Regions from separate parts of the Bacillus sp. 41-22 genome, predicted to be linked through region 3. Evidence: riboswitches for the same ligand, from Rfam matches in the RefSeq annotation. Region 3 holds a riboswitch; each other region holds the start of a gene.
What was found. Region 3 has a riboswitch for S-adenosylmethionine ahead of LCF45_RS01100 (peptide ABC transporter substrate-binding protein). Riboswitches for the same ligand answer to the same signal wherever they lie in the genome.
Positions count from the first base shown of each region.

Region 1: it holds a riboswitch for S-adenosylmethionine, as region 3 does, so the genes downstream of both, LCF45_RS16120 (hypothetical protein) here and LCF45_RS01100 (peptide ABC transporter substrate-binding protein) in region 3, are expected to answer to the same signal.
Region 2: it holds a riboswitch for S-adenosylmethionine, as region 3 does, so the genes downstream of both, metK (methionine adenosyltransferase) here and LCF45_RS01100 (peptide ABC transporter substrate-binding protein) in region 3, are expected to answer to the same signal.
Region 4: it holds a riboswitch for S-adenosylmethionine, as region 3 does, so the genes downstream of both, LCF45_RS26550 (bifunctional O-acetylhomoserine aminocarboxypropyltransferase/cysteine synthase) here and LCF45_RS01100 (peptide ABC transporter substrate-binding protein) in region 3, are expected to answer to the same signal.

Region 1 is NZ_CP084035.1:3,152,939-3,157,334, reverse strand. It holds gene LCF45_RS16140 (ABC transporter ATP-binding protein) at 1-146, shown strand, start outside; gene LCF45_RS16135 (ECF transporter S component) at 119-820, shown strand; gene LCF45_RS16130 (YwiC-like family protein) at 1,005-1,727, shown strand; gene LCF45_RS16125 (hypothetical protein) at 1,759-1,950, opposite strand; SAM riboswitch class I at 2,072-2,170, shown strand; gene LCF45_RS16120 (hypothetical protein) at 2,209-2,529, shown strand; gene LCF45_RS16115 (SWIM zinc finger family protein) at 2,735-3,172, shown strand; partial or broken gene LCF45_RS16110 (NAD(P)H-dependent oxidoreductase) at 3,195-3,770, shown strand; gene LCF45_RS16105 (hypothetical protein) at 3,767-4,120, shown strand; gene LCF45_RS16100 (short-chain fatty acid transporter) at 4,161-4,396, opposite strand, start outside.
Region 2 is NZ_CP084035.1:4,570,440-4,574,835, forward strand. It holds gene LCF45_RS23455 (molybdenum cofactor guanylyltransferase) at 1-337, opposite strand, end outside; gene LCF45_RS23460 (MogA/MoaB family molybdenum cofactor biosynthesis protein) at 334-843, opposite strand; gene LCF45_RS23465 (hypothetical protein) at 1,082-1,261, shown strand; gene LCF45_RS23470 (hypothetical protein) at 1,268-1,450, shown strand; gene metK (methionine adenosyltransferase) at 1,642-2,841, opposite strand; SAM riboswitch class I at 3,011-3,132, opposite strand; gene pckA (phosphoenolpyruvate carboxykinase (ATP)) at 3,361-4,396, shown strand, end outside.
Region 3 is NZ_CP084035.1:190,259-194,654, reverse strand. It holds gene proC (pyrroline-5-carboxylate reductase) at 120-923, shown strand; gene LCF45_RS01105 (aldo/keto reductase) at 925-1,758, shown strand; SAM riboswitch class I at 1,912-2,016, shown strand; gene LCF45_RS01100 (peptide ABC transporter substrate-binding protein) at 2,152-3,792, shown strand; gene LCF45_RS01095 (peptide ABC transporter substrate-binding protein) at 4,298-4,396, shown strand, end outside.
Region 4 is NZ_CP084035.1:5,163,462-5,167,857, reverse strand. It holds gene LCF45_RS26560 (FMN-dependent NADH-azoreductase) at 46-672, shown strand; gene LCF45_RS26555 (chloride channel protein) at 739-1,968, opposite strand; SAM riboswitch class I at 2,288-2,392, shown strand; gene LCF45_RS26550 (bifunctional O-acetylhomoserine aminocarboxypropyltransferase/cysteine synthase) at 2,627-3,925, shown strand; gene metA (homoserine O-acetyltransferase MetA) at 3,909-4,396, shown strand, end outside.

The DNA of each region.
Region 1 (4,396 bases), 2.3 Mb from region 3:
TTATGAATGATGCACCGAAAGAGTTCTTTAGTGGTAACTTCTTTTATACAACATCTATTAATCGATTCATTCGTAGAGAGTTGCCATTTGCATTAACGTGGGAGGATGTGTACGAAGCGTGTCCAAACGATATGTTGCATTCATAATATTTATTTTTGCTGTTGTAATATGTACACTACTCTTTACGACTTTTATTATGGACGGGTATTACATGGTAAGTAGTTTGTTTTTATTAGCTGTCATTATGTTACCTTTCTATGTTCGTTTTGAAAGGAAGGCGTTTGTTTCACGTGAAATTGTTATCGTTGCTGTGTTAGCGGCGATTGCAGCGGTTAGCCGGGTACCATTTTCTATTTTACCAAGTGTACAACCGACTTCTTTTGTCATTATCGTTTCTGCAATTGTTTTTGGGAGTGAAACTGGCTTTATGATTGGGGCAACGGCGGCTATTGTATCTAATATTTTTTTAGGACAAGGTCCGTGGACGCCGTGGCAAATGTTCTCTTGGGGCATGATCGGGTTTATAGCAGGACTATTACGTAATACATTTTTAATGAAAAAACTGTGGGGAAGACTGTTGTACGGATTTGCCGTTGGATTTCTATTTGGCTGGATTATGAATTTTTGGGGTCTTCTTGGTTTTATACAGGAAGCAACGTGGGAAACAGTTATTGCTTACTATGTCGCAAGTTTTTACTTTGATCTGAGTCACGCGATATCGAATGTTATTTTCCTTCTGCTATTTAGTACGTCATGGATTACGATCCTCACAAGATTTAAAAAGAAATACGGTATATTAGATGAGCATAACGTGACATAGAAAAGCATACTCATATAAGGTAGGGTCGCGACTTACATATTCGTTTGCCTCTTTCATGCTTCTTACATATTGTAAGGAGCATTTTTTATTGTCAAAAAATAGATTCAATATATGTCCGTTATTATATGAATTTATTTGTATAATAGTAGGTGAGAACTATTTTCAAGAGGGAGGTGTATAGTTAATGAAGTTAGTTATTCCGAAGCAACATGGAGCATGGGCGATGCTTGTCATACCATTTCTATTAAGTGTATTACTTGGTAAACCTACTTTTTATCATATCCCATTGTTTTTAGCCTGGTTCTTTATCTATCTAGCTACTTATCCATTTCTCATGTACATAAGGCAAAGACGAAAAAAAGAATTTCTACACGCTGCAATTATTTATTTTATCATTGCATTTGTATTTGGGATGATTTCTTTATTATATGAATGGCGAATTCTTTTATTCGCAGTATTAATGATTCCATTGTTTATTGTAAATATGTATTACGCTCGTCAAAAAAATGAACGAGCATTACTAAATGATGTTTGTGCGATTATAGTGTTTTGTATAGGTGGTTTAATCAGTTATTATTTCTCCGTGAAATTCATAGATAAAACAGCATTATTCATTGCGCTTATTTCATTTCTATATTTTTTAGGAAGTACGTTTTATGTAAAAACGATGATTCGTGAAAAAAATAATCCGAAGTATCGTTTTATATCTTGGGGATACCATATTGTATTAACGGTAATTGTATTTGCTATAAATCCATGGTGTTCACTCATATTTGTACCAAGTGTAATTCGGGCCATTATGTTGTATGGCAAAAAGATTTCTATATTAAAAGTAGGGATTTTAGAAATTGTTAATTCTGTATATTTTTTAATAATAACGGTAATAATGATGAAGTATGCCATTTGAAAAAAACTTCCCATCTTTTGATGGGAAGTTTTCATTCTTGTTCTAAAATGTGAACGGTGTAATCGCAACGTTGAAGAGCTTGCTCTACAGCGTAAAGGGATTGTTCAATACGTGCGCGATTAAAATCTTCTTCAACAGTTTGTAATGCATCTTCTAAACAATGTTTCGCTTCTTGTAAGGAATGAAAAGAATCTTGTACGTATCCACGAGCATTCTTTTTCAAAGTAGTAGCCTCCTTTTGTACATCTTTTTGTAGTATGAACAATAAAGAAGAAAATATAATTTTTTATATTTATTTGACAATTATAATAAAATTACGTATAGTTAAATTTAAAGTGAATATTTTCTTATCCAGAGAGGTGGAGGGACTGGCCCGATGAAACCCAGCAACCGCGATGCAGGTGCTAATTCCAGCAGAACATATTTGTTCTGGGAGATAAGACGAAGATATACGTAACTTCTTCTTATCGGAGAGGTTTTTTTGTTGCAAAAAAACCGATTACGAAAACATATAATAAGAAGAAAGGGGTTGCGAAGTACTGTGACACTCGAAAAATACGTAAAACTGCGTAGTACAGTTTATGAATATATGATAGAGCAAGATAAGCCAATATCATTGTTAGATATTCAAGAACATATCGTTTCGCATCATGAAGGAAAATTCACTAAAAAAATGTTACATCAATTTTATTTATCAAGACTATTAGATGAACTCAAACTGGATGGGAAAATTACTTTAGCTGATGATGAATATCGCTATGCTGAAAAAGGGGTATTTTATAAGGCGGGAAAAGGGAGCTGAGCTCTCTTTTTTTTGAAGTATGTAGAGTAAAAGACTGCTAAAGCAGCCTGATACAAGGGAATGGTGTTGAGTGTGTAGTGTCAAAGATTGAATGTGCCTGAAAGAGGCACTTCATATCGGCTGCAAATGAAAAGAGACACCTCCGCCGAATAGGTGTCAGTCGTTTTGTCACGTAGACTCGCTACTTGACAGTTATTAGAATAACATGCAGGATTTTGGAAGTCAAAAGGGAATTAGAGGAAGAGGTGTTGTGATGTATGCATACTTATTAAAAGATATAATGAAATGGATTCCAAAGTACATTATAGATAGAGGATATGAATATTATGAAGAGGGACATGTAGAAGATGTTGAAATACACGACAAGAAAGTATTTGCTTTCGTTACTGGAAATGCAGGGAATTATGAAGTGATTATTGATCTTGAAGATTTTGCAGAAAGTAGCTGCGAGTGTCCTTATGAAAATTATTGTAAACATATGGCGGCAGTTGTGTATGAAATTCAAGGTACTGGTGAGAGTACAGTTAAAGAGCAATTGAAAGGTTTAGAAAAAGAAGAGCTACTAACAGTATTAAATCGTTTGTTACAAAGTTCGAAAAATGTGCAAATTGTAGAGAAGATGTTAAAGAAGGGGAAACTTTAACTAAAGAGGGAGTTGTTTTGTAGTGAACGTACTAATTATATACGCTCATCCTAATCCTTCAAGCTTTAATGGGGCAATTTTAGAGCATGTGCAAAAAGGACTTGAGGAAACAAATCATTCTGTTACGCTACTTGATTTATATAAAGAACAATTTGATCCAGTGCTTGTATTTAATGGAGAGAAGAAAAGACGTGATTTACTAAATGAAGAAGAGACGAAGCGATATAGAGAATTAGTGCAGAAAGCGGATATTCTTCTTTTCATATATCCGATATGGTGGTGGAGCATGCCTGCTATTTTAAAAGGATTTATCGATCGTATTTTTATAGCTGGATTTGCTTATAAATATGAAGGAGCTTTACCGAAAGGGTTATTGAAAGGAAAGAAGGCGTGGGTTATTAATACGTTAGACTCACCGTTATGGTACGTGTCCCTATTATATTGATCAGCGGATTGGATTATGATGAAAAGAGGGGTTTTACGTTTTTGTGGTATTCGCGATATAAAACGTTCTACTTTTCAATCTGTGAAAACGAGTAAAGTAACGAAGCGTGAAAAATGGCTGTTACAAATAGAAGAAGCGGCTCGTACATTATGAATGAAATCGATCGTATTATAAAGTGTTGCAATTATGATGACGAACTTTTGCGTACGTATATTAATTGTTTAGTCCAATTGAAGAAATACAGTGAAACGTTTCAACAAATTCAAATACAATTAAGAAATGATTATTTAATAAGAGGGATTTGTGAAAGAGAAGTTGATGAGGTGATAAAGGGAAGTAAAGAATATGAAACATATTTTCTTCCTAAAGTATTGCAGTGGAATTTCCTTAAGAACAATCCTCATATGATTGAAAAAGTATGTGAAGATTTGTTTACATATGAAGCATTAAATCATGCAGAGGTAGAGTGGAGAAAGGTAATAAGCTGTATAGATAATGAATGATTTATTATATAAAAAAGCTAGTATAAAACTAGCTTTTCGTTTAAATAAATAAGAAACATAGACTAATGATAAATCCTGCATATAGTAAGTTAACAACACAAAATCCCATAATATCACGCGCGCTTAAACCAGCTATCGCTAATGCCGGTAATGCCCAGAAAGGTTGAATTAAATTTGTCCAAGCATCGCCCCATGCAATTGCCATCGCTGTTTTCGCGGCAGGTACACCAAGTTCAGCGCCAGCTGGAATCATAATTGGTGCTTGCACTGCCCATT
Region 2 (4,396 bases), 880 kb from region 3:
ATAAAATGGTAATCCATTCATTTGAAACGTTCGGTGCATCACAAGGCATAATAGCGTACCAATCTGCTTCTATATATTCCATTCCTGATACAATTCCAGCAAGCGGCCCATTTCCTTTATAGTGCGACATATCTTCTATAACTGGAACTTGTACTAATTGCTCTACTCTCTCTTTTATATCAGAATGACTAATGACTACAATTTCTTGCACAGCGCTTTCCATTACTTTCACAATATGCTCAATAAAAGTACTCTCTTTCCAGCCTACTAACGCTTTCGGCTCACCGAATCGGCTCGACATACCTCCTGCTAATACAATTCCAGCACACTTACTCATTGACGGTGCAACTCAAATGTAATATGACCTAATTCCGGTAAAATTAACTTGTTCATCGCAAGACGAACCGCTCCGCTAGACCCTGGCATCGAAAAGACAACTTTACGCCCGATTGTACCACCGATTGCTCTACTTAACATCGCACTACTTCCGATATCTTCTAAGTAACTTATCATACGGAACAACTCACCAAATCCAACAATTTCTTTATCTAATAACACTGACACTGCCTCAATCGTTACATCACGTTTCGTAATACCAGTTCCGCCATTCGTTAGCACGACATCAACATCTTCCCTATGATAACCAGCTAACACAGCCTGCTGGATACTTTCTTTATCATCTTTCACAATTTCATAAGAGGTCACTTTATGTCCTGCTTCTTTTAATAATTCATGTAATAGTTGTCCGCTCTTATCCGTCTCTTCCGTACGTGTATCGGAAATCGTCACGATTTTGCAGCGCACTTCTTTTGGAGCTTGTTTTTTATGTTCAGTTACACTCATTTTTCATCTTTCCTTTCTTAAAGACTTTTCTTCATTTTATCATACATATCTTTACACAATTATGTATGAAGCCAATGATGCACCGTGATACAATATAAGTATATACGACCACAAAAAGGAAAATATACTTTCTTATACGCCTGGACTACACACCATTAGCTACTCTTTAAATCCCCTTATATTTTCTACATAGTAGATTTCATTTTAAATTACAAAATAATTTGGAGGTTCACTCACTATGGAACTATACAAAAAATTAACAACAACATTCATCCTCTTATTTGTTGCTTCCATCACTGTCGGCTTTTCCTTAAAAGGCGCGATTCCATACGCTACATTAGTGAGTATTATATTCGCAACGCTATTTTTAATGAGCAGTGCTTTTTGCGCAGGAAAAGCGCGTCAACTGAAAGGCTGACCGTCTATGTTCCGTAAGAAACCAATCCTTTGTAAATCATGTGAAAAGGAAATACAAACGTATGAAAAAGCGTGGATTCATATGCCATTTCCGGCAAGTGGTATGACAAATATGAAGAAGTATATTGAGCTAGACGGGGAAGTTTATTGTAGTTCTTGCATTCAAGTAGTAAATAAAGTGAAACTTTAATCAGTGGGGATTTTGTTCTTCCCCACTGATTATTAGTTGAACCAATCGGGCTTTTACGGGCAGTTAGCCTCCTACCTAACTTTTTTGCTTTACAGCCGAATTTTGAGGTGGGAGGCTTACTGCCCGTTAATGCGGGATAAAACCAAATAAAAAAAGCTTTGCGCACACAGCGCAAAGCTTTTTTTCATATATTATAGACCAGCTTGCTCTTTTAAAGTAGCTGCTTTGTCTGTACGTTCCCATGTAAGATCTACATCAGTACGTCCGAAGTGGCCGTAAGCTGCTGTTTGTTTGTAAATTGGGCGACGTAAGTCTAGCATTTTAATAATACCAGCTGGGCGAAGATCGAAGTTGTTACGAACTAGTTCTACTAATACGTCTTCAGATACTTTACCAGTGCCTAATGTATCAACTGAAATTGATACTGGTTGTGCTACGCCAATTGCGTATGCAAGTTGTACTTCTGCTTTGTCAGCAAGACCAGCTGCTACGATGTTTTTCGCAACATAACGAGCTGCATATGCTGCAGAACGGTCAACTTTCGTTGCATCTTTACCAGAGAATGCACCACCGCCATGGCGAGCGTATCCACCGTAAGTATCAACGATGATTTTACGTCCTGTTAAACCAGCATCACCTTGTGGTCCACCAATTACGAAGCGGCCAGTTGGGTTAATGAAGAATTTCGTTTCTCCATCCATTAATTCTGCTGGAACTACAGCTTTAATTACGTACTCTTTTAAATCGCGATCGATTTCTTCCCACGTAACATCTGGATGATGTTGTGTAGAAATTACAATTGTATCCACACGTACAGGTTTACCATTTTCATCATACTCAACTGTAACTTGCGTTTTTCCATCCGGACGTAAGTATGTTAATGTGTCATCTTTACGTACTTCAGTTAAACGACGAGCTAATTTGTGAGCAAGCGAGATTGGAAGTGGCATTAATTCTTGTGTTTCATTACATGCGAAGCCAAACATTAAACCTTGGTCTCCCGCACCAATTGCCTCAATCTCAGCGTCAGTCATTTGACCTTCGCGTGCTTCTAGTGCTTGGTCAACACCCATAGCGATGTCAGCAGATTGCTCATCGATAGATGTTAAAACTGCACAAGTTTCTGCATCGAATCCGTATTTTGCGCGTGTGTAACCAATGCCTTGAATTGTTTCACGAACGATTTTTGGAATATCTACGTAAGTAGAAGTCGTAATTTCCCCCGCTACCAATACTAAACCAGTTGTTACAGTTGTTTCACAAGCTACACGTGCATTTGCGTCCTTTGCTAAGATCGCATCTAAAATTGAATCAGAAATTTGGTCACAAATTTTATCTGGATGTCCTTCAGTTACAGACTCAGATGTGAACAGATGACGTTTTTTTGTCATGTGGTAAACCTCCCTACAGTAATTGTATATATTGTACGGAACTCATCCTTAATTTGCCACAAACTGCGACATACATTTATTCTCCCACACAAGCATACAGAAAAACCTTTCCTACTTAACATAGAGGAAAGGTTTAATTTGCTACTTGCATACTGCTTTTTGCCCTTTGCTCTTATCGTTCGAGACCGTTAGCCTCGCACAGGTTTTAGCACCTATTCACCTGTATTTACCACTACAAATGAGGTTGCTGGGCTTCATCGGGCCTGTCCCTCCGCCAGCTCGGGATAAGAGAGTATCCGTCCCAACCTATACTAAAGAAATGATATTCATTTGTCAATTAATATTCACATTTTCCTGAAAGTTTTTCTCAATACCCATAGAATGAAATATTAATAGGGAAATGATACATTCACACAAACAAAAATAAATAAATAGTATACATTATTTATATAATTGTGTTATACTATTGATGGGGATTACGAGAAATATTTCATTAAATGAAAAGGATGGTATATAAATATGAGTACTGTGAATGTCCAAATTGGTTTACATGAATTATTGAACGGAAGCAATGCACAGATTCAATTAAGTGTTCCGCAATTAGTGGAAAAAGTATTAATGCGAAACGAAGGGAAATTAACTTCTACTGGTGCCGTTTCTGCTTCAACAGGAAAATACACAGGACGTTCTCCTAAGGATAAATTTATTGTGAAGGAAGCATCGGTTGCTGACAAAATTGCTTGGGGAGCCGTGAACCAACCGATCTCTGAAGAACATTTTAATAAATTATATATAAAAGTTTTAGAATACTTAAAAGAAAAAGAAGAGTTATTCATCTTCAAAGGATTTGCTGGCGCTGATCGCAACTATCGCCTACCAATTCAAGTTGTTAACGAATATGCATGGCATAATTTGTTCGTACATCAATTATTTATTCGTCCAAATGAAGAAGAATTAGCAACTCACGAATCAGAGTTCACAATTGTTTCTGCACCAAACTTCAAAGCAGATCCAGCAATTGACGGTACAAATTCTGAAGCATTCATTATGGTTTCATTCGAAAAACGTATCGTACTAATCGGTGGTACAGAATATGCTGGAGAAATGAAAAAATCAATCTTCTCTATTATGAACTTCTTACTACCTGAACAAGACATTCTTTCTATGCACTGCTCTTCAAACGTAGGCGAAGAAGGCGACGTAGCACTATTCTTCGGTTTATCTGGAACAGGCAAAACAACATTATCTGCTGATCCAAACCGTAAATTAATCGGTGACGATGAGCACGGTTGGTCTGATAACGGTGTATTCAATATTGAAGGCGGTTGCTATGCAAAATGTGTAAACCTTTCTCATGAGAAAGAACCACAAATCTTCGATGCAATCAAATTTGGTTCAGTTTTAGAAAACGTTGTCATTGATGGTCAAACACGCATCGCTGACTATAACGATACTACTTTAACAGAAAATACACGTGCTGCATACCCTATGCATGCGATTGACAATATCGTACTGCCAAGTGTTGCAGGACATCCAAATACAATTATTTTCTTAA
Region 3 (4,396 bases):
CTCCTGTAACCCCCCCCACTCATCTATTCCACTTACGATAAGCCATTTCTTTTTACAAAATTCTCTTAAAAATGGTATCGTTTTTTATAACATATTCTCATCAGAAAGGAATAAAGGATATGCCTAATAAACATCGAATTTTATTTATTGGTGCCGGTCGTATGGCAGAAGCTATATTTACTGGACTACTTACAACAAGTAAAGAATACATCGAAGAAATTATTGTTTCCAACCGAAGTAACATAGAAAAACTAACGCAATTACAAACTCAATATGATCTATCGATTACAACAGATTGGAAACAGCATATTAAATCTGTAGATACAATCGTTTTAGCAATGCCGCCTGTCGCACATGAACAGCTATTAGCGGATCTATCCCCTCTTCTAACTAATCAATTTGTCGTGACAGTTGCTGCCGGAATCGGACCATCTTATCTAGAAGAAAGACTTCCCCAAGGGACACCTGTTGCTTGGATTATGCCAAATACAGCTGCTGGGATTGGAAAGTCTATCTCCTTATATACGACGGGACATTCTGTAGATGAAACACATCAAGAAACGTTACAACTTCTTTTAAAAGGTATCGGTACCTCACAGTTTTGTACCGAAGAGGAAGTTCACCAACTTACCGCAGTTACTGGTAGTGCACCCGCTTTTCTCTATCACTTTGCTGAAGGTTTAATTGAAGCAACGAAAAGCTATGGGATTGATGAGGAAACAGCAAAACACCTTGTCATTCAAATGATTGCTGGCTCTGCCGCTATGCTCCAGCAAAATCAGGATCCAGCTATGCTCCGCGAACAAGTAACAACACCAGGAGGCTCAACGGCTGAAGGCTTAAAAGTTCTATATGAAAATAATTTTTCAGAAGTCATTCAACAAGCAGTTGAAGCGACCAATAAAAAAGCTAGGGGGAATTAATATGACTTTAACAAGTTTAAACGACTATACAACATTACATAACGGCGTGAAAATGCCTTGGTTCGGCTTGGGTGTTTTTAAAGTTGAAGATGGTACAGAAGTAATTGATTCTGTAAAAGCAGCTATAAAAAATGGATACCGTAGTATCGATACTGCTGCGATATATAAAAACGAAGAAGGCGTTGGACAGGCAATTCAAGAATCTGGTATTCCTCGTGAAGAGTTATTCATCACTTCAAAAGTGTGGAATAGTGATCAAGGTTACGAGTCAACACTACAAGCATTTGAAACTACATTAGAAAAATTAGGTCTGGAATATTTAGATCTATATTTAGTACATTGGCCTGTAAAAGGAAAATACACTGAATCATGGAAAGCTTTAGAGCAGCTTTATAAAGATGGTCGTGTTCGTGCTATCGGTGTGAGTAATTTCCATATTCACCATTTGCAAGACGTATTTGAAATTGCAGAAATTAAACCAATGGTTAACCAAGTGGAATACCACCCACGTTTAGCACAAGAAGAATTACATGCCTTCTGTAAAGAACATAACATCCAGCTTGAAGCTTGGTCACCATTAATGCAGGGGCAGCTACTTAATCACCCAACATTACAAGAAATCGCTACGAAATATAATAAATCGACTGCACAAGTTATTTTACGTTGGGATCTACAAAATGAAGTTGTAACAATCCCTAAGTCTATTAAAGAACACCGCATTATTGAAAATGCAAACATCTTTGACTTTGAATTAAGCTCGGATGATATGAAAGCAATTCAAGCTTTAAATGAAAATCATCGCGTTGGTCCAGATCCAGATAACTTTAACTTCTAGTAGGGAAACCACTGCCATATGCAGTGGTTTTTTTAAAAAAATAAAACTGAAAATTCAAACTATATCCCATTTGATTGACACTTCATTATCTAAGGTGTAAGATTTTGAATTATCAAAGAAACACAAAAATTAATAAAATTTATTTGTTTACTCATTGTATCAAGAGAGGTGGAGGGACTGGCCCTTTGAAACCTCGGCAGCAGGTTCATTTTGAATACTGTGCCACTTCCTGCAAGCTTTGTGCTTGAAAGATAGAATGAGGGACTTCGTTTATATACGGGTGCATAACTTGTACGTAAAAATCCCTCTTTCTCAATACGAAAAGAGGGATTTTTTGTTTTTCATTTCCCTCATCATCATCCAATCTTATTAACTATTTAGGAGGAAAATCAAATGAAAAAGAAGTTTGTACCCGGTATTGCATCAGTTGTAGGAGTAAGTATTTTATTATCTGGTTGCGGTAGTTATAAAAACGAAGCGAGCGGAGCAAATGCAAAAGATGAGGCACCTAGTAAGCAAGTTTTAAACTTATCTTCTCCTACTGAGATTCGAACAATGGATACGGCTCGTGCTACAGATACTGATTCTGGTCAAGTAATGAGAAACGTATTTGAAGGTTTATACAATCTTGGTGAAGGTAATAAACCTGTTCCTGGCGTTGCGAAATCTCATGAAGTAAGTGCTGATAAAACGAAATACACATTCCATTTACGAGATTCAAAATGGTCGAACGGCACACCTGTAACAGCGAAAGATTTTGTCTTCGCTTGGCAAAGAGCTGTCGATCCAGCAACAGCTTCTGAATATGCTTTTTTATTCCTGGATATTAAAAACGCTAAAAAAATTAATAGCAAAGAACTCCCATCCGATCAACTTGGTATAAAAGCAGTTGATGACCATACGTTTGAAGTAGAATTAGAGCGCCCTGTTCCGTATTTTATTAGCTTAACGGCGTTCCCAACATTTCTACCAATCAACGAGGAATTCTTTAAAGCACAAGGTGATAAGTACGCTTTAGAAGATAACAAAATCTTGTACAACGGAGCTTTTACACTAAGCGATTGGAAGCATGAACAAAGCTTTAAATTTAAGAAAAACCCTACCTATTGGGATAAAGATAATGTCAAACTCGAAGAAATCAATTTCAACGTTGTGAAAGAGAAATCAACAGAAGTAAATTTATTCGAATCCAAACAATTAGACCGTATAAAACTAACATCTGACTTCGTTGATAAATATAAAAAGGATGCTAACTTTAAAGAACGTCCGAACGTAGGGGTACAGTTTTTACGTATGAATCAGCAAAACAAAGTACTTCAAAACGTTTCTGCACGCCAAGCAATCGATCAAACAATTGATCGAAAATCTTTTGTAAATACGTTATTAAATGATGGCTCTACACCAACCTTTAGTCTCGTGCCGAAAAACTTTGCAAAAGGGCCTGATGGAAAAGACTTCCGTACTGCAAACGGCGATTTAACAAAAGTTGATACAACATCTGCACAAGAATTATGGAAGAAAGCAAAAAAAGAACTTGGTTCTGAAAAGATAACATTAGAATTATTAACAAGTGATGGTGACCTTGAGAAGAAAACTGGTGAGTTCCTAAAAGGACAACTAGAAAAGAATTTAGATGGCTTAACGGTAAATATAAAACCGCAACCACGTAAACAACAAGTTTCACTCTTATTAAAAGGTGACTACGAGATTGGAATTGACGGTTGGAGCCCTGACTTTGCTGATCCAATTACATTCCTTGAACTATTTACGACGAATAACCCTTACAATTTAGATCATTACTCTAATAAAGAGTTTGATGAGACAATTGAAAAAGTTAAAACTACTTTGGCTGGTGATGAAAAAGCTCGCTGGGAAGCGTTACTAGCATCAGAAAAAATCTTATTTAAGGACTCTGTTATCGCTCCTCTTTACCAAAAAGGAGAATCTTATTTAGAGCGTTCTTATGTGAAAGGCATTGTGCAAGTAGACTTTGCAGGTCAATTAAACTTCAAATGGGCAAAAATTGAAAAATAAAGTGAAACTTTAATCAGCCCTCACCAATCGGGCTTTTACGGGCAGTTGATCCCCCCTAACTTCTTTGCTTTCACTGAATTTTGAGGCGAGGATCTTACTGCCCGTTAATGCGGGATAAAATGCAACTTAGATCATCGTGTTCTCACCCACCCCCATTGTTTTTTTAGCAAAATATATTAAAAGCAGATTCCCTAATATGAGGAACTCTGCTTTTTCAATATATTATTCCAAGAAATTAACACTCCACTTTTTATTATTGACATATAGTTCTTTCCAGTGTTAATATTCTAAATAATCAAAGAAACAAAATATTTTATCATCAAAATGTAATGTCTACTAAGTTGAAACATATAACGATAGATTATAGCTCAACATGTATATACATATAGAATACCTGATTACCTATATACACATATTTATAATAGGTTTTCTCTCCTTCTATAGCTACACTTCAAGACATGGACATTATGACGTTACGAACAACACATTTAGGGAGGAAAGAACAATGAAGAAAAAAGTTGTACCTGTTGTTGCATCTGTTTTAGGGGCAAGTCTACTACTAACTGCTTGCGGGGGAAATAAAGATAATGCAGGCGGAGCAAAA
Region 4 (4,396 bases), 290 kb from region 3:
AAGTGATATATAACAACATAAGAGTGAGTAGTAGGAGGAAAAACAATGGCAACAGTTTTATTTGTAAAAGCAAACAACCGCCCAGCGGAACAAGCAGTTAGTGTGAAATTATACGAGGCATTTTTAGCAAACTATAAAGAAGCGCATCCAAATGATACAGTGGTAGAACTTGATTTATATAAAGAAGAATTACCATATGTAGGCGTAGATATGATTAATGGTACATTCAAAGCAGGTAGAGGATTTGATTTAACAGAAGAAGAAGCAAAAGTGGTAGCAGTTGCTGATAAGTATTTAAATCAATTTCTAGAAGCTGATAAAGTAGTTTTCGGTTTCCCATTATGGAACTTAACGATTCCAGCCGTATTACACACGTATATTGATTATTTAAACCGTGCTGGTAAAACGTTTAAATATACACCAGAAGGTCCAGTTGGGCTTATTGGAGATAAGAAGATTGCGTTATTAAATGCACGCGGCGGCGTATATTCTGAAGGACCAGCAGCTGAAATGGAAATGGCTGTAAAATATGTAGCGAGCATGATGGGCTTCTTCGGCGCAACAAATATGGAAACGGTAGTTATTGAAGGACATAACCAATTCCCAGATAAAGCAGAAGAGATCATTGCAGCAGGTCTTGAAGAAGCGGCTAAAGTAGCAAGTAAATTTTAATTAAAAATATAATCGTCACTCGAAAAAACAGCATTAACATTTACATGTTAATGCTGTTTTTTTATATTAATTTGTAGTTTCGTTATGTTTAGGAAGCGGAAATGCATTCCCAATCGCTGCTGCCCCGAGCATCGGTAATAATAAATTGAGCGGGAAAAACATGAGTAATAGTAATGTTATAGCTATTGGTTTTCTTAATGCATAGCTTGAAATAGCTGTCGTGACGATGGCTACAGAAGCTATTGGATCTATAGGGATAATAGAAGCTATAGCATATCCGATACTTGATCCAGCAAATATAATTGGGAAAATATGTCCGCCGCGCCAACCCGTATTTAAACAAACGGCAGTAAGACATAATTTTAAAACTCCTGAAAGAAGTAGTACCCAAAAGGATAAATGGCTCCATTCAACGACTAAATCTTTTAATTGATGTTCCCCTGAAAATAACGTGTACGGGAGAAAAGTTCCTGTAACCCCTAATAAAATACCGCCTATAATTCCAAGTGATACCTTGTATTCCCTGAAGGGGTGGATTAATTTCTCTAATGTGAATTCTAATTTGAAGTAAAAGAAACCAACTATAGCACCAATGCTAGCAAGTGGTAGAAAGGCGATCCATTCATTAAGAGCAAGAGACCCTTCCCCAAAATCAACAATAAAGGATCCACGATTATCGAGTTTACTAAGCAATAAATAAACGGAAAAACCAGCAAAAGTGGTAGCTAAATATACGATTGCTTTTTTTCCTTTCGAAAATTCATTAATTTGCTTATCCTCATTTTCATTGGGAGCTAAATAACCGAATAATGGTGCATTAAAAATAACACTTAAAGTGGCACCAATTCCAACCTCTGTTAGTTCATTCATTCCCTTTAAAGCAAATTTAAAGCGATCTCCTACCCATGTACAAAGTCCACCGATAATTCCAACAAGTGCAGCTTCTGGTCCTAAACTAGCTCCAAATATTAAAACGATAATCGCAGTTAAAGTAGCTTTATGTACAAAACGGTATTCAATTCTACCTGTTTTTTTATATTCAGCCATCACTTCCGGCATAAGACGTGGATATGTACCGAAGTATTTTTGTGTTAAACCAACGAGGATACCACCGATGATTGTTACACAAATGGTGTAATAAGGGGGAGAAGAGAAAAGAGTAGGTAAGTATCCCCAAATAAAGTGAATTCCGATATTTATTGTGACTAAAAATGACCAGACCGTGACTCCTACTATAGAGCCTAAAAGAATGCCATATAGGACGAGTATATGGTGCATGTCTTTTTTATTTTTCATGTTCTACCTCCGTTATGTAAGTTTTCATGTAGAAAAGATTAAATATGCTAGTGTGAAATGAATTGAATATATATAGTATCTTTTTGAGAGGGTGGCTTATTCAATATATTGGGATCTCATGAAAATTTGAAACCAACGCGGTTAAACCACCTATTTAATTCTATATATGGATTGGAGTTTTTAAAAGGTCTTTTTCAAATGAATATGGAATATATTTCTTTTATTGTTTGTATTAAATTCCTTGCATTTAATTTAGAACATTCAGAAAAACTATTTGACATCAGGAAATTATTGCTATAAAATCAACGGTAATTGCATAGTCTTATCAAGAAAAGGTGGAGGGACAGGCCCGATGAAACCTTGGCAACAGCCGTATAACGGAATTGTGCCAAATCCTGCAGGTAATAATCCTGAGAGATAAGAAAGAGCCTTAGAGCGTGTTTTCAAACTGCTCCTTTCTTGTTTTCAGGGAAGGGGCAGTTTTTTATTTTGGATAAAGTGAAACTTTAATCAGTGGGGGTTTTGCCCCTCCCCCGCTAATTATTAGCCTTCATCAATCGGGCAGTTATCTCCCGCCTAACTTCCTCGCATTTGCCGAATTTGGAGGTGGGAGTCTTACTACCCGCAAATAGCGGGAGAAAAGAAAGGAGAATGAGAGATGGGAGAGTCATGGGGGAAAGGAACGATTTGTGTGCAAGGTGGCTATACGCCAAAAAATGGTGAACCGCGTGTTTTGCCACTTTATCAAAGTACAACGTATAAATACGATACGTCAGATGATTTAGCGGCACTATTTAATTTAGAGGCAGAAGGATATATATATACGCGTATTGGAAATCCTACTCTAGCTGCATTTGAGCAGAAGTTATCAGATTTAGAAGGCGGTGTAGGGGCTGTTGCAACAGCTTCTGGGCAGGCAGCCATTATGCTTGCGGTTTTAAATATTTGCAGTAGTGGAGACCATTTGCTTTGTTCTTCAACTGTTTACGGAGGAACGTTTAATTTATTTGGAGTGAGTTTGCGAAAGCTGGGCATAGATGTTACGTTCTTTAATCCTAATTTAACGGCAGATGAAATTGCGGCACTTGCTAATGATAAGACAAAACTCGTTTATGCAGAGTCGTTAGGAAATCCAGCAATGAACGTTTTGAATTTCAAAGAACTTTCAGCAGCAGCAAAAGAATTAGAAGTACCTTTTATCGTTGATAATACATTAGCGACGCCTTATTTATGCCAGGCGTTTGAACATGGGGCAAATATCATTGTCCATTCTACAACGAAATATATTGATGGCCATGCAAGTTCTCTAGGCGGGATTGTAATAGATGGAGGGAACTTCGATTGGACAAATGGAAAATACCCTGAGCTTGTCGAACCTGACCCGAGTTATCATGGCGTAAGCTATGTTCAAAATTTTGGAGCAGCAGCGTATATTGTGAAAGCACGCGTTCAGTTATTAAGAGACTACGGAAACTGTATGAGCCCATTCAATGCATATATTAGCAACATTGGCCTGGAAACATTGCATTTACGAATGGAGCGTCATAGTGAAAATGCTCTCGAAGTTGCTAAGTGGCTTGCTAATCATGATCGCATTGAATGGGTGAATTATCCAGGATTAGATAGTAATGAAAATTACTCGTTAGCACAAAAGTATTTGAAAAAAGGTGCTAGTGGAGTTTTAACATTTGGTATTAAGGGCGGATTAGAAGCAGCAAAAGAATTTATCGCAAATGTAAAGCTTGCAACTCTTGTAACGCATGTAGCTGATGCAAGAACTTGTGTAATACATCCTGCTAGTACGACGCACAGACAATTAAGCGCAGAAAATCAGCGTTTAGCTGGCGTTACATCTGATTTAATCCGTTTATCGGTCGGTATAGAAGATGTTTCTGATATTATTGCAGATTTAGAAGCGGCGCTAGTCGGAGGCAAACAACATGCCGATCATAATTGATAAAGATTTACCAGCTCGCAAAGTATTGCAGAAGGAAAATATTTTTGTAATGACGAAGGAGCGAGCAGTAACACAAGATATACGTGCTTTGAAAATTGCTATATTAAATTTAATGCCCACAAAGCAAGAAACAGAGGCGCAATTACTTCGTTTAATTGGAAATACGCCGTTGCAATTAGATGTGCATTTACTTCATATGGAATCGCATCTGTCTCGCAATGTAGCGCAGGACCATTTAACGAGCTTCTATAAAACATTTCGTGATATTGAGGATGAAAAATTTGATGGACTCATTATTACAGGAGCACCAGTTGAAACTCTTTCTTTTGAAGAGGTAGATTATTGGGAAGAGCTTGGACGTATTATGGAGTATTCAAAAACGAATGTAACATCTACGCTTCATATTTGCTGGGGGGCACAAGCAGGTTTGTATTATCACTATGGTGTGCCGAAGTATCCTCTTGCGGAAAA